3 regions of the Faecalimicrobium sp. JNUCC 81 genome follow, and region 3 is predicted to be linked to each of the others. Evidence: riboswitches for the same ligand, from Rfam matches in the RefSeq annotation. Region 3 holds a riboswitch; each other region holds the start of a gene.
The links. Region 3 has a riboswitch for thiamine pyrophosphate ahead of thiC (phosphomethylpyrimidine synthase ThiC). Riboswitches for the same ligand answer to the same signal wherever they lie in the genome.
Positions count from the first base shown of each region.

Region 1: it holds a riboswitch for thiamine pyrophosphate, as region 3 does, so the genes downstream of both, JNUCC81_RS11985 (MTH1187 family thiamine-binding protein) here and thiC (phosphomethylpyrimidine synthase ThiC) in region 3, are expected to answer to the same signal.
Region 2: it holds a riboswitch for thiamine pyrophosphate, as region 3 does, so the genes downstream of both, thiD (bifunctional hydroxymethylpyrimidine kinase/phosphomethylpyrimidine kinase) here and thiC (phosphomethylpyrimidine synthase ThiC) in region 3, are expected to answer to the same signal.

Region 1 is NZ_CM132203.1:2,391,393-2,396,524, forward strand. It holds gene JNUCC81_RS11965 (hypothetical protein) at 1-699, opposite strand, end outside; gene JNUCC81_RS11970 (ABC transporter ATP-binding protein) at 827-1,549, opposite strand; gene JNUCC81_RS11975 (ABC transporter substrate-binding protein) at 1,530-2,537, opposite strand; gene JNUCC81_RS11980 (ABC transporter permease) at 2,548-3,312, opposite strand; gene JNUCC81_RS11985 (MTH1187 family thiamine-binding protein) at 3,287-3,577, opposite strand; TPP riboswitch at 3,713-3,811, opposite strand; gene JNUCC81_RS11990 (NUDIX hydrolase) at 3,998-4,609, shown strand.
Region 2 is NZ_CM132203.1:1,645,639-1,650,770, forward strand. It holds gene cysK (cysteine synthase A) at 1-287, shown strand, start outside; gene epsC (serine O-acetyltransferase EpsC) at 314-853, shown strand; gene JNUCC81_RS08170 (cation:dicarboxylate symporter family transporter) at 901-2,265, shown strand; gene JNUCC81_RS08175 (GIY-YIG nuclease family protein) at 2,500-2,802, shown strand; TPP riboswitch at 2,812-2,906, shown strand; gene thiD (bifunctional hydroxymethylpyrimidine kinase/phosphomethylpyrimidine kinase) at 3,140-3,958, shown strand; gene thiE (thiamine phosphate synthase) at 3,951-4,583, shown strand; gene JNUCC81_RS08190 (hypothetical protein) at 4,659-5,132, opposite strand, start outside.
Region 3 is NZ_CM132203.1:2,603,732-2,608,863, reverse strand. It holds gene JNUCC81_RS13095 (BMP family lipoprotein) at 75-1,103, shown strand; gene deoD (purine-nucleoside phosphorylase) at 1,124-1,831, shown strand; gene JNUCC81_RS13085 (MATE family efflux transporter) at 1,881-3,281, opposite strand; TPP riboswitch at 3,570-3,680, shown strand; gene thiC (phosphomethylpyrimidine synthase ThiC) at 3,854-5,132, shown strand, end outside.

The DNA of each region.
Region 1 (5,132 bases), 210 kb from region 3:
ATCTAATGGTTGACGTTTTATATACACATAAGATTTATCTTCAAGGACATAAGAACCTCTATTATACTTAGCCGGTTTATATACAACAAGTATTGGACAGTATTCTCCGCCAACTTCTTCATCATTAAAATCAATTATATCTTCCTTATTGTTTAAATCATACTCACTAGACATACTTCCATATCTAGACTTTGATTTTAATGAATACATTTTAGAATTTTTAACACTATCTATTATCTCTTTTAAATAGTACTTATCTATAACACCACTATTATCGTATGAATTATTTATATAATTTTTTTTAACTTCTTCTCTCATAGAATTTATTTCTTCTATATCTATACCAAAGTATGACACTAGTACTTTAAATCTTTCTTCTAATTTATATATATCTGTATTTATGTAAGGTAGGATTTTATGTAAATTGTCTTCTGATTTGATTTTCATAAGTTGATTTCCTATTTCACTAGAACTTATACTGCTATTTTTATCAAATAAATATTTGTTAATATTTTCTTTTAAATCTTCTATACTTGTGTATATTCTAATATAATCTTGTAATATAGATTTTTCACTATTTATATTTTTTATAATTTCTTTTGGCATATCTATATAAGTATTCTTTTCTTTTATACATAATTTTAGGTTATTATCTGTTAAGAGTTCTTCTGTGCATTTAACTACGTTGTCTTTATCCATTTTAATTCTCCTTATTACTTAATTCTATCTAACATTATACATATAAATAAAAAAATAATCTATTTAAACTCTCATTTTTATAATAAAAAAGCAGTAAGAATTGATTAAAATTCTTACTGCTCTTATATTATAAAAGTTTAATTATTTCTTTTTTTAAATTTGCTATATGTTCTAATTTATCTTCGTTATAGAAATCTTTATCAACTACAAATTCAGATTTAACCTTTGAAGGTTTATTTGATATAACATAAATTCTGTCAGATAACATTATAGCCTCATCTATATCATGAGTTATAAGAAGTATAGTAGCATTTACTTTGTTCTTAACATCTAATAGCCACTTTTGCATTGATGCTTTAGTTATAGAATCTAATGCTCCGAAAGGTTCATCTAAAAGCATTATGTCATTAGAATTTATATATGTTCTTAAAAAATTAGCTCTTTGCTTCATTCCTCCAGATAATTCACTTGGATATTTTTTTTCATATCCTTCTAGACCAAACACTTTAAAATATGATTTAACTTTCTCATATGCATTATTTTTATTTGTATTTTTTAAAATCAAAGGTAATGACACATTATCTATTATCGTTTTATATGGAAGTAATAAATCTTTTTGATACATATAACTTAATCTTCCATTTATATCAATACTTCCACTGCTAAAATCAGTTAAGTTTGCTACAATATTAAATATTGTACTTTTTCCACATCCACTTGGGCCAAGAATTGATACAAATTCGCCTTCTAAAACTTTTATGCTAATATCTTCTAAAATTTTAACTTCATCATAGTTTTTAGATATATTTTTTATGTCTATCTTAACCTTTTTACTTTGGTAAGAATTCATTTGTATAAGCCTCACTTGCTTTCATATCTTTATTTATTACTTTATAATCTTTTAAGAATTCTGTATAGTTATCCCATACACTATCTTTCATTTCTCCCCATCTAGCTGCATCGTCTTTATACTTAGTCGCTAAGTATTTTTGACTTTCTATTGCTAATTCTTCATTTATCTCTGGAGCGTGCTTAACTAATATTTTAGCAGCTTCAGTAGGATTTTTTATTGCATATTCATATCCTTTAGTAGTTGCTTTTAAAAACTTTTTAGCTAACTCTGGATTCTCATTAAGTAATTTTTCACTAGATATTATAACTGGAGTATAGTAATCTAATCTTTTATCTAAATCTTTTAAAGCTATATAATCAAGTTCTATTCCTTTTTGTTTAGCTTCTATTCCTGTCCATCCTTCAAATATCCACGCAAAATCTATATTCTTCTTTACAGCTGTAAAGAAATCATCATCTCCAATATTAACTACCTTTAAATCTTTAAAATCTTTTCCTGAATTTTTCATAACTGCATCAAGTATAGCATCTTCAGAAGGAGAACCCCATCCACCATATGTTTTACCTGCAAAATCTTTAGCTGAAGTTATATTTTTATCTTTTGGTGCAGCAAATCCTGATGTATTATGCTGTATAACTGCTGCAACTGCCTTTATTGGAAGTGGATCTTCACTAGTCTTAGCAAAAGTCATTTCCTCTTGATAACTTATTCCAAAATCAGCTTTTCCAGTAGCTACTAAAGTAGCAGCTCCTCCATCTGCTGGTTGTACTATTTCAACATCTAATCCCTCTTCCTTAAAATATCCATTTTCAAGTGCTACATATAGTCCTGTATGATTAGTATTTGGAGTCCAATCTAGTACCATAGTAACTTTTTGATTTTTATCTTTGTTATCTATATTTTTATTCTCTTTGCTACATCCTGATAACGTACCTATTGTAAGTGCACTTATTAATCCTAATGATAATAATTTATTAAATTTCATAATATCCTCCCTAATTCTTATGCTTAAGTACTACTTTTTTTATAGCTTGCATAATTGCAACAAATACTAAGCTAAATATTACTACTAATATAGTTGATGCAAAAACTTTATCTAGTGCATAAGCACTTTTTGATCTTACCATATATACTCCAAGTCCCTTAGTTCCTCCTAGCCATTCAGCTACAGTTGCAGCAACGACTGCGTAAGTTGCTGATATTTTAAGACCTGAAAAAAGTTTATCCATAGACATTGGAAACTTAAGATGTATAAATGTTTTGAATTTATTAGAGTTCATAGTTTTAAACAAATTCAAATAATCTTTGTCTATATTTTCTATCCCATCTACAAAATTTATAAGTATTGGGAAAAAACAAGTTAATGTTACCATTATTATTTTAGGCAGTGAATCAAATCCAAACCATATTATAAGAAGCGGTGCTATAGTTATAGTTGGTATAGTTTGAGATACAAGCATTATTGGATAAAAACATTTTTTAAATAATGGTATAAAATCCATTAGTATACCAATGCTTATTGATAATATTATTGAGACTACAAAACCAATTACTGCTTCATTTAAGGTTACTATAGTATGTGTATATAAGTTTTGGTAATCCTTAAAAAAAACTTGTACAATATCACTTGGTGATGGTAGCACATATTGTGGTATATCATATATATTTACAGCACCTTGCCAAATAACCAATATAAATAAAAATGTAAGTATAGGATATAAACTATTTTTTATTTTATCTATGGTTTTTAAGTTTTTCATCTATTGTTATGCCTCCAGCTTTTTCATCTACTCTAGCTATTGTTATAACTCTTTCGCATCCAAGGCTAAAAGGTATTTTATGTATTACTTTTAAAAGGTCAAATACTTCATCAAATTCACCTTCTATAGTAGTACTCATAGCTCCAATTTCATATTTTAATCCACTCTTTGAAATTTCTTCTATACAAGCATCTACTACTTTGTACATTTCTTCTTCCCCACCATAAGGTCTTAGGGGCATTACAGATACATCTGCTATTACCATTTAAATCATCCTCTCCAGATTATTTTGTCTTAGTTATGATATATTTTGAAGCCTTTTGCCCTGTTAAGTTTTAAATTAGGTCAGTAATTTTATATGATAATAAAAAAGCCTTATCCCATTAAGGATAAGACTTATACTATCTTTTTCTTGTCTCCCTACGCTGGCATTATCCAAACAGGTTAAAGGGTCGAGATTATAATCTCCTCTCAGCAATTAGCTCCCCTGATATATTCATTTGCAACTTGATTATACTATACTTATCATATTTTAACAATTATTTTATAGTTACCCAAATTTATATATCTCTATCAATTATTTATATAAATTTTAATATTTAATAATATTTTGTTAATATAAATCAACTTCTGTAATATAGTATATAATATATGTATATATTTATGCAAAACTAGGAGGACAACAATGTTAGACGATTTAAAAAATAAATTTAAAAATTATAAACCTTATATAAATGGGTCTAGTGATATGAAAAAAGCTTCTGTCTTAATACCTATAGTAAAAAAAGAAGATTCTTATTATATACTATTTGAAGTTAGATCTAAAAATCTAAGATCTCAACCTAATGAAATATCTTTTCCAGGTGGTAAAATAGAACTAGGTGAAGATCCTTATAATACGGCAATTCGTGAGACTTGCGAAGAACTAGGAACATTTAGTGATAATATTAAGATTATATCTGAACTTGACTTACTTGTAACACCGATGAATCTTATAGTTCATCCTTATTTAGGTTATATAAAGGATATTAGAGACTTAAATATAAATAAAGATGAAGTTGATCATATTTTTTTAGTACCTCTTGCTTATTTACTAGAAAATAAACCAACTTATTTTGATAACGAGATACAAATTATTCCTCATGATAATTTTCCTTATGATATAATACCAAACAAAAGAGATTATAAATTTGCTGTAGGCAAATATGATGTTTTCTTTTATAAATATAATAACTATGTAATTTGGGGAATAACCGCAAAAATATTAGAAAACTTCTTAAATTTAATAACTTCTTAAAGAAGTTATTTTTATTTTTACAAAACAAAAGACACTAGATTTAATAGTTATATCCATCAAACCTAATGCCTTTTACCAAAGCTTTTACTTTTAGTAAGCTTTTCCTCTCTTTGACTTTTATTAAATAGAACTTACAAATTAGTATATAAATCACCTATTGGTAATTGATTACAAAACTAAAAGTAATATATTAAAATGAGGTTGTTTTAATATATTTAATCTATTTAATATGATATCTCATTGATATCTCATCATCTATACCCCCAATAGATACTAGTAAAAGATTAGGTATTATCCTAGCTTTTATCTAGTAAGTATAGATACATAATTAACTTTCATTAACTATGTAATAATATATTAACCAATTGTTAAATTTAAATTCATTTTATTTTTATTTTTTATAAAAAATTTATTATTTGAATTAAAGTTACTTTTCATAAATATTTAACATTATATATATTTTTTAAATTTTAGTTGACATTTACTAATTATATATATATCATAAATATTAAATAATGCTATA
Region 2 (5,132 bases), 960 kb from region 3:
TATCACAAAACACATCTGGACCTCATAAAATACAAGGAATAGGAGCAGGCTTTGTTCCAATAAACTATGATGAAAAACTAGTCGATGAAGTAATATTAGTTGATGATGATGAAGCTTTTGAAGGAATGAAAATAGCAGCTGATAAAGAAGGTATCTTAGTTGGTATATCATCGGGAGCAAACATATATGCAGCTATAGAGGTATCTAAAAAATACCCAGATAAAAAAATAGTGACAATATCACCAGATGGAATAGAAAAATATATTTCAATAGGAATATTCAATTAAATTATATCAAAAAGGGTGATTGATAAATGTTTAGGAAAATAAATAAAGATATAGAGTATATAATGGAAAATGATCCAGCAGCAAGATCAAAGATAGAAGTATTTTTATTATATCCATCCATCCATGCAAGAATAATGCATATATTTTCACATTTTCTATATAAGCATAAATTATTTTTCACAGCTAGATTAATATCCCAAATAGCAAGATTTCTTACAGGTATAGAAATACATCCAGGAGCTACCTTAGGCGAAGGAATTTTAATAGACCATGGTATGGGTGTTGTTATTGGTGAAACAGCTGAGGTTGGAAATAGAGTGACAATATATCATGGTACAACATTAGGTGGTACAGGGAAAGACAAAGGTAAAAGACATCCAACAGTTTTAGATGATGTAATAATAGGATCTGGATCAAAAGTACTAGGGCCTATAACAATAGGTTCAAAAGTTAAAATTGGAGCAAACTCAGTAGTACTAAAAGATGTACCTAATGGAGCTACAGTAGTTGGAATTCCTGGAAAAGTTGTAAAGATAAAGGAAGATATAAAAATCACACTAAAATGATTTTAAGTGAAACGATAGATTAACATAAGATAAAGGAAGGTAATAATATGGACGCTACATTTTTTTCACAATTTATAATGATAACAAATATATTTACAATAGTTTCAATAATAGTACTAATAGGACTATTTTTTATAACACAAAAATTAAGTAAAAAAGTAAATTTCACAAAACTAATGATAATATCTACTTTATTAGGTATAGGATTAGGAGTAGTAATTCAATGGGTTGCAAAATTCCCCAAAGATCCAAGTACAGTAATATGGTTAACTGAAGTAAACAAGTGGTATGGACTTATAGGATACGGATTTATGGACATATTAAAAATGCTTGTAGTTCCAATTGTATTTGTATCAATAATAAGAGTTATTATGAACTTAAAAGAAGGCGAAGATATAAATAAGCTAACTGCAAGAACAATAATAATGTTACTTGGTACAACTGCAGTAGCAGCAATTATAGGAATTATCATAGGTAATTTATTTAAATTGGGGGTTGGACAACAAGTTGCAGTGGCAAGTGGAGAAATGAAAGAAATAACTCCCGTAGTAGATACACTAAGAAGTTTATTACCATCAAATCCAGTAAAAGTAATGGCTGATTCTAATATAGTAGCCGTAGTGATATTTGCAGCATTTATTGGTTTAGCTATAAAAAGATTAAATAAAAAATATTCAGATGTGATAAAACCTTTTGTAGATTTAATAGAAGCTTTTTATAAAATAATTGTTAGCGTATCTATAACTGTTATAAAATTTATGCCATACGCAGTCATAGCTCTTATGGCAAATACAATAGTAGGTCGTGGAATTAGCTCTATATTTGGTGTAATAGATTTTATAGTAGCTTTATATGTAAGTGTATTTATAATGTTTATAATACATTTAATTATAATAAGTTTAAATGGAATAAACCCTATAAAATATATAAAAAATGTTTCAAAACCTCTTATACTGGCATTCACATCAAGATCAAGTGTAGGTACACTTCCTGTAACAATAGAAGCTTTAACTGATAATGTTAAAATGGATGAGGGTATAGCAAGTTTTGTAGCTAGTTTAGGCTCTAATATGGGGATGAATGGATGTGCAGGTATTTATCCAGCATTAATGGCAGTAACTATTGCAAATATGTCAGGTACGCCTATGGATTTTAGTTTCTATGCAATGTTAATAATTGTAGTGACAATTAGTTCGCTAGGAATAGCTGGAATACCAGGAACAGCTGCTATGGCTGTATCAGTTGTAATATCAGGTATGGGAATGGGAGCATATTTCCCACTTGCAGGAGGTATATTAGCTATAGATCCTATATTAGATATGGGTCGTACTATGCTTAATGTAAATGGTAGTATGACATCAGCAGTGACTGTTGCAAATTCATTTAATAAAATAGATAAAAATAAAAAATAAGATATATCATTTATTAAATATTTAAATATAAAAGATAAACAACCTAAACAGGCTACTGATAATTATCACTAGCCTGTTTTTTAATATTAAAGCATTTAAGAACATTCCTAAGAAATATGAGTATAAAGTGTTGAACTTGTATTTAAAGTAATTATCATAAAAATAATAATTACTTTAAATATATGATTTTATATAGTATTATTTAACTATACAATAATATAGATGAGGTAGAATATGCATTTTACATATATAATAAGATGTAAGGATAATTCTTTATATACGGGATACACAAATAATATATTAAGAAGAATGAAAGAACATGAAACTGGTATAAATAGCAAATATACAAAAAGTAAAGGATTTGAAAAGCTAGAAGTATACTTTGCAAGTAATAGCAGAAGTAAAGCAATGAAGTTGGAAAGTTATATAAAAAAGCAATCTAGAAATAAAAAGCTAAAGATAATAGAAAGTCCAAATGAGTTTATAGAAGAACTTGAAAATAGTTCAGACTATTCACTTGGATCTGATATAATATAAATTAATAGATATAATAGCTAGGGGAGCCAATGGCTGAGAAGTAACAACTGACCCTTATACCTGATCTGGATAATGCCAGCGTAGGAAAGCTTATACATAAATATAATATATTATATATTTATAACTATGTAGTCAAGCTATACCTAAATTAGGTATAGCTTTTTTAAATTATAAGTAAATTATAATTTATCTGTTTCGTGGATAAGTTATAATTTACTATCATCTAAACTTGAGCAACGGACCTGGTCTTTAGGTCGTTTGAGCCACGTGTGGGCGAAACACTTGAGCGACATGAGCAAAGCAAATTTTTTATAACTAAGATAAGGGGGATATGTTTATGCAAAAATATAGAATACCAACACTTACAATAGCAGGTTCGGATTCATCAGGGGGAGCAGGTGTACAAGCCGATTTAAAAACATTTAGTGCAATAGGAACATATGGAATGAGTGTTATAACAGCAATAACAGCTCAAAATACGCAAGGCGTATTTGCAGTAGAAGAATTAAGTAATGATATAATAAGAAATCAAATTGAAACTGTATTTGACGATATAGTTCCCAAATCTGTAAAAATAGGAATGGTAAGTAGCCCTGAAATCATATTAGAAATAGCAAGAACTTTAAAAAAATACAATCCAAAATATTTGGTAGTGGATCCTGTTATGATATCTAAAAGTGGATATTCGTTGCTAAAAGCACAAGCACAAGAAAATTTAATAAAGTATTTAATTCCAATGGCATATATAATAACACCTAATACAGAAGAAGCTCAAGAAATAACAAAAATAGAAATAAAAAATACTAAAGATATGAAACTAGCAGGAGAGGAAATTTTAAAAATGGGACCTAAATATGTACTAATGAAAGGTGGGCATTTAGAAGGTGATGCAGTAGATATTTTAATAGGGAAAGATACATTTGAAGTCTACAAAAGTAAAAGGTTTGACAGAAAAAATACACATGGAACAGGATGTACATTATCTTCAGCAATTGCATCTTACCTAGCATTAGGATATGACATTAAAGACTCAGTTAAACTTAGTAAGGATTATATAACAAAGGCTATAGAAAATAGTTTTGATATAGGTCATGGAGTAGGACCAGTACATCATTTCTATAAATTTGATAAAGCTAGTGAGGTAGAGTATGTTTAATAAAGAGAAACTAAAAGAATATTTAAAATTATATTTAGTTACTGATTCGGAGATTTTAAAGAATAAGGATTTTTATGAAAGTATAGAAGATGCTATAAAAGGCGGAGTTAAAATAGTCCAATTAAGAGAAAAAAATGCATCAGGTAAAGAATTTTTAGAAAGGGCAATTAAGTTAAGAAAGTTAACTAAAAAATATGATGCCCTATTAATAATAAATGACAGATTAGATATAGCAATTCTCAGCGATGCAGATGGAGTTCACGTTGGTCAAAATGATATAGATGCTAGTCTGGCTAGAAAGTTATTAGATGAAGATAAAATTATAGGTGTATCAGCTAAAACAATAGAGCAAGCACAAAAGGCAAAGTTAGATGGTGCAGATTATATAGGTGTAGGCGCCATGTATAATACATCAACTAAATTAGATGCAAAATGTATTAAATTTAATACAGTCAAAGAAATAAGAAAAAATATAGATATACCAATAGTTTTAATTGGTGGAATAAGTATAGATAAAATTAAAGAATTAAAAGAATTAGGTAGCGATGGATATGCTATTGTGTCAGCTATATTAAAAAAAGACGATATATATTTAGAAACTAAGAGGTTTATTTCAATTATCTAGAACATGTACCAAAACTTATTGAAAATAAAAAAAGGAAGCTATATAGCTTCCTTTTTTTATTTTCAATATACAAAACTATTTTTTATAAGGTAATTTTTTAGAAGGTGGAAGATACTTTTCTTTAACTTGAGTAGGAATAGTACCAGCAGCACCAGTTGCTCCCTTAGGACCTGGTTTACCAGCAGTACCAGCAGCACCCTGAGGACCAGTAGGTCCTTGTGGGCCAGCCGGACCCATAGGACCAGTAGCACCTTGAGGTCCAGCCGGACCTTGAGGACCCATAGGACCAGTAGCACCTTGAGAACCAGCCGGACCTTGAGAACCCATAGGACCAGTAGTACCTTGAAGGCCAGGCATGCCGGCCATACCCATAGGACCCATCTCACCTTTAGCACCTTGTTTACCAGATTTTCCAGGAAGACCTTGAGGACCCATAGGACCCATAGCGCCAGGCTTACCAGGTTTACCGGCAGGACCTTGAGGACCTATAGGACCTTGTGGTCCTGGAACACCAACAGATGTTCCTACATTACATAATGGATTAACATA
Region 3 (5,132 bases):
ATATAAAAAAATATTGAAATGTTTGTTAAAAGCGTATAGAATATTAAAAAAAGACAGATTATTTGGAGGGACATATGAAAATTAGACAGCTATTATATTTAGGAATTATTCTATCTTTAACATCTTCAATGTTAATAGGATGTAGTTTAAGTAAAGAAAAGGAAAAAAAAACATCAGATACTATAAAAGTGACTATGGTATCAGATGTTGGGGGAATTAATGATCAATCATTTAATCAATCTGCTTGGGAAGGTCTTAAAAAAGCAAAAGATGAATTAGGTGTAGAAGTAAATGTTATAGAATCAAAGCAACAATCAGATTATGCTCCAAACGTTGAAACTGCAGTAGAACAAGATGCTGATTTAGTAATAGGCATAGGATTTCAAATGGATGAAGCTATAAAAGATGCTGCTAAACATTACCCAAATCAAAAGTTTGCAATAATTGACCATTCATATGAAGATCAACCTGAAAATGTAAATTCAATAATGTTTAATGCTCAAGAGGCTGCTTATTTAGTTGGTATAGTAGCTGCCAAAAAAAGTGAAACAGGAACTGTAGGGTTTATAGGAGGAACTAAAAATCCTATAATAGAAAGTTTTGAATATGGATATTTAGCAGGTGTTGATGCAGCAGGAAATAATACTAGAGTTTTAAGACAATATGCAGATACATATACAGATGCTTCTAAAGGAAAAGCTATAGCTAACCAGATGCATAGCAATAACGTAGATGTTGTATTTACAGCAGCGGGTGACACAGGTTCGGGATCAATAGAAGCTGCAAAAGAAAATAATAAAATGGCTATAGGGGTAGATAAAGACCAAAATTCATTAGCTCCAAATAATGTTATAACATCAGCTATTAAAAGAGTTGATATGGTTGTATATAATACAGTTAAAGATTTAGTAGATGGTAAATTCAAAGGCGGAGAAGTAAGTGTTTATGGACTTAAAGAAGATGCTGTTGGAATAGCAACTACCACAAATAAAAATGTTAGTGAAGATATAATTAATTTTGTAAATGAACAAGCTAAAAAGGTACAAAATGGAGAAATCATTGTTCCTGTTAATCAAGAACAATATGATAAATTTAGTAATTAGACAACTAGGAGGGATTTAAAATGGGATTAACACCACACAATAACGCAAATGCAGGAGATATAGCAGAAACTATATTACTTCCAGGAGATCCATTAAGGGCAAAATTTATAGCAGAAAATTTTTTAGAGGATGCTGTTGAATATAATACGGTAAGAGGTATGTATGGATATACAGGATATTATAAAGGTAAAAAAATATCTGTACAAGGAACAGGTATGGGTGGCCCATCGATGGGAATTTACTCATATGAGCTTATACATTTTTATGGAGTAAAAAATCTTATAAGAATAGGTTCGGCAGGAGCTTTAAATAGCGATTTAAAAATACAGGATATAGTAATAGGTAGTGGAGCGTGTACAGACTCAAATTATGCATCTCAATATAATTTACCAGGAATTTTTGCTCCAGTGGCTAGTTTTGAATTAACTAGAAAAGCTTATGATATAGCTAAAGAAAAAGGTATAGATGCTAAAGTTGGGAATATATTATCAAGTGATGTTTTTTATAGTGATGGCGGTTTAGATTCACTTAAAGTATGGAGTAAAATGAATGTATTAGCAGTTGAAATGGAAGCAGCTGCTTTATATATGAATGCTGCAAGAGCTGGTGTAAACGCACTTTGCATGCTTACAATATCAGATTTACCATTTGAAGGAGTAGCAACAACTACAATGGAAAGGCAAACAGCATTTACTAAGATGATGGAAATAGCTTTAGAATTAGCATAAAAAAAGAGAAGTTTTTAACTTCTCTTTTTTTCATAATAAAATTATATTTTTAATTAGTAACGGTATTAATCTCTACTTTATCATCATTAACTATATTTCTAAGCCATTTAAAAGATTTAAATCTTTTAACTATAAGGGTTGCTTTAAGTATCTCTTCAGATACAGTAAATGCAACTACTAAGTGAACCGGTAAATGTAGTATAAATGCAGCAACATAGGCTAAAGGTATACCTACAAACCAAAGAGTGCAACCTTGTAATACAGATCCATAAGTAGCATCTCCTCCACCTCTTAATATACCAACTATCATAACCGCATTATAAACTCTAAATAACATTATAATTGCATAAATATATAAGATATACTCTGAAGATAATTTAACTTCAGGTGATACATTAAAGAATGATACTATTGGATTAGCTGTGATTGCCATTAATACAGATAATAATATAGAAATTCTAATTGATAAACTTGCAATTTTTTTAGATGCATCTATAGCAGATTCTTCTTTGTTTGCACCAATTTCATTTCCTATTATAACAACTGCGGCATTTGCAAGTCCAAATGTAAATATCATAAATAAATTCATAACGGTACTGCATATTTGCATAGAAGCGGCAGCCCCTGTTCCAATTCTAGCGTAAATTGCATTATAAGTAATATTTCCAAATGCCCAACAAGCTTCATTAGCAAGTATTGGTATAGTAATAGCAACAAGAGTAGATGATATTGATTTAGGTAATGAGAATACATAACTAAATTTTAATTTTAAAACATCTATATTCCTGTAAACTGATATAACTATTATCAAGCATTCTGTAATTCTAGCAATAAGAGTAGCTATTGCAGCTCCTCTTATTCCGAGTGCAGGCATGCCTAAAAGTCCAAATATAAGTATAGTATTTAAAATACCATTAACTACAAGTCCTATGAAACTAGCCCACATTGGTAGACGAGTATTTCCAATACTTCTAAGTCCACTAGAGAATGTAAATGTTATAGTAGTAAAGAAATAACTTATAATAACTATTTGTAAATATTGAACTCCTATTTTAACTACATCTGAATCATTAGTAAATATTGACATGATTTTTTGAGGCATTAAAAGTCCTAAAGCCATAAAAGCTATAGTTAGGACTAAAGCATAAAATAACGATTTTGCTAAAACTTTTTTTATACTATTATTATCCTTTTTACCCCAAAGTTGGGCAATAAGAACTCCGGATCCGATTGCTATTCCATTAGAAAGTAGAGAGAATAAAAAGTAATATTGATTAGCTATACCAACTGATGCAAGTTCAACTTCTCCAACTTTACCTATCATCATAGTATCAAGCATATTAAGTGACGATGTTATTAAACTTTGAAGTACAATTGGTAATGTAATTAGGAATAAGTGCTTATAAAATTCTTTGTCTTTTTTATATTTGATTATTGTATTTTTAATCATAAATGTCCTCCTTAGAAAATTTCCATAAAAATAAAAAACACCCACTTAGAGTTTTTTTCAAGTGGATGTTCAACACTCATACATCTGAAAACAGTAAGATGTATAGTATATATATATAATTCAAACCAGTGTAGTTAAAATTTTGTATGGATTAATACAAAATCTTTATTATTATATAACATGGAATATATTAAGTCAATAAAAAAATCAAATATATATTTTTATAAAATGAATGATTGAATGAATAAATTTACTGTGTTACACTTAACTTGTAAAAATGATAAAAAATATTAGAGCTAGGGGAGCTAGAATTGGCTAGCTGAGATAAAAGCCTCAACTTACAAACCCTAACTACCTGATCAAGGTAATGCTTGCGAAGGGAAGCTTTATGTATAAAGTTAACTAATTTATATATTAAATTAGTGATTTATGCTAATTATTAAAGTGCTTTCCTTATATTAAAGAAAAGTACTTTTTTTAATGTAAGGAAAAAATAATCAAAAAATAATCTACATAAGCACAATAAGCTTTCTAAAAGCATTCCCTAACAAAAAAACTTTAGGGGGTAGCACATGAAATATTCAACTCAAATGGATGCAGCAAGAAAAGGAATTATAACTGAAGAAATGGAAATTGTAGCTAAAAAGGAATCAATGGATGTAAATAATCTAAGAGATTTAATAGCTAAAGGTCAAATAGTCATACCAGCAAATAAAAAGCACAAATCACTTAGTCCACATGGTATTGGAAAAAATTTAAGAACTAAAGTAAATGTAAATCTAGGTATTTCAAGAGATTGTAATAATGTAGAAAAAGAATTAGAAAAGGTTAAAACAGCCTTAGATATGAATATAGAAGCAATAATGGATTTAAGTAGTTACGGAAAAACAAGAGAGTTTAGAGAAAAATTAATAGATATATCTCATGCTATGATAGGTTCAGTTCCTATGTATGATGCAGTAGGATTTTTAGATAAAGACTTAAAAGATATTAAAGAAGAGGAATTTTTAAATGTAATAAAGCAACATGCAATAGATGGCGTAGACTTTATAACTATACATGCAGGACTTACTAGAAATGTTTGTAAAAAAATAAAAAATAATAACAGACTAACTCATATAGTATCTCGTGGAGGTTCATTATTATTTGCATGGATGGAGCTAAATGATAAAGAGAATCCTTTATATACTAACTTTGATAAAATATTAGATATTTGTGAAGAGTATGATGTTACTTTAAGTCTTGGAGATGCATGTAGACCAGGATCTATAAATGATTCTACAGATGGAGTTCAAATAGATGAACTTATTGTTCTTGGAGAACTTACTAAAAAAGCTTGGAAAAGAAATGTACAAGTTATGATAGAAGGTCCAGGACATATGGCAATTGATGAGATAGAAGCAAATGTTATTTTACAAAAGAGACTATGTCATGAAGCTCCGTTTTATGTATTAGGACCATTAGTAACAGATATAGCACCAGGATATGACCATATAACAAGTGCTATAGGTGGGGCATTGGCTAGTTCTAAAGGAGTAGACTTTTTATGCTATGTAACACCAGCAGAGCATTTAAGACTACCAAATTTAGAAGATATGAAAGAAGGAATAATAGCTACAAAAATAGCTGCACATGCAGGAGATATAGCTAAAAATGTAAAAGGCGCTAGAGAATGGGACAATAAAATGAGTAAGGCAAGGGTAGAACTAGATTGGGAAAAAATGTTTAAGCTTTGTATAGACCCAGTAAAGGCTAGAAAATTTAGAGAAGAATCAAGACCGACTCATGAAGATAGCTGCACAATGTGTGGAAAAATGTGCTCTATGAGAACAGTAAAAAAAGTACTAAATA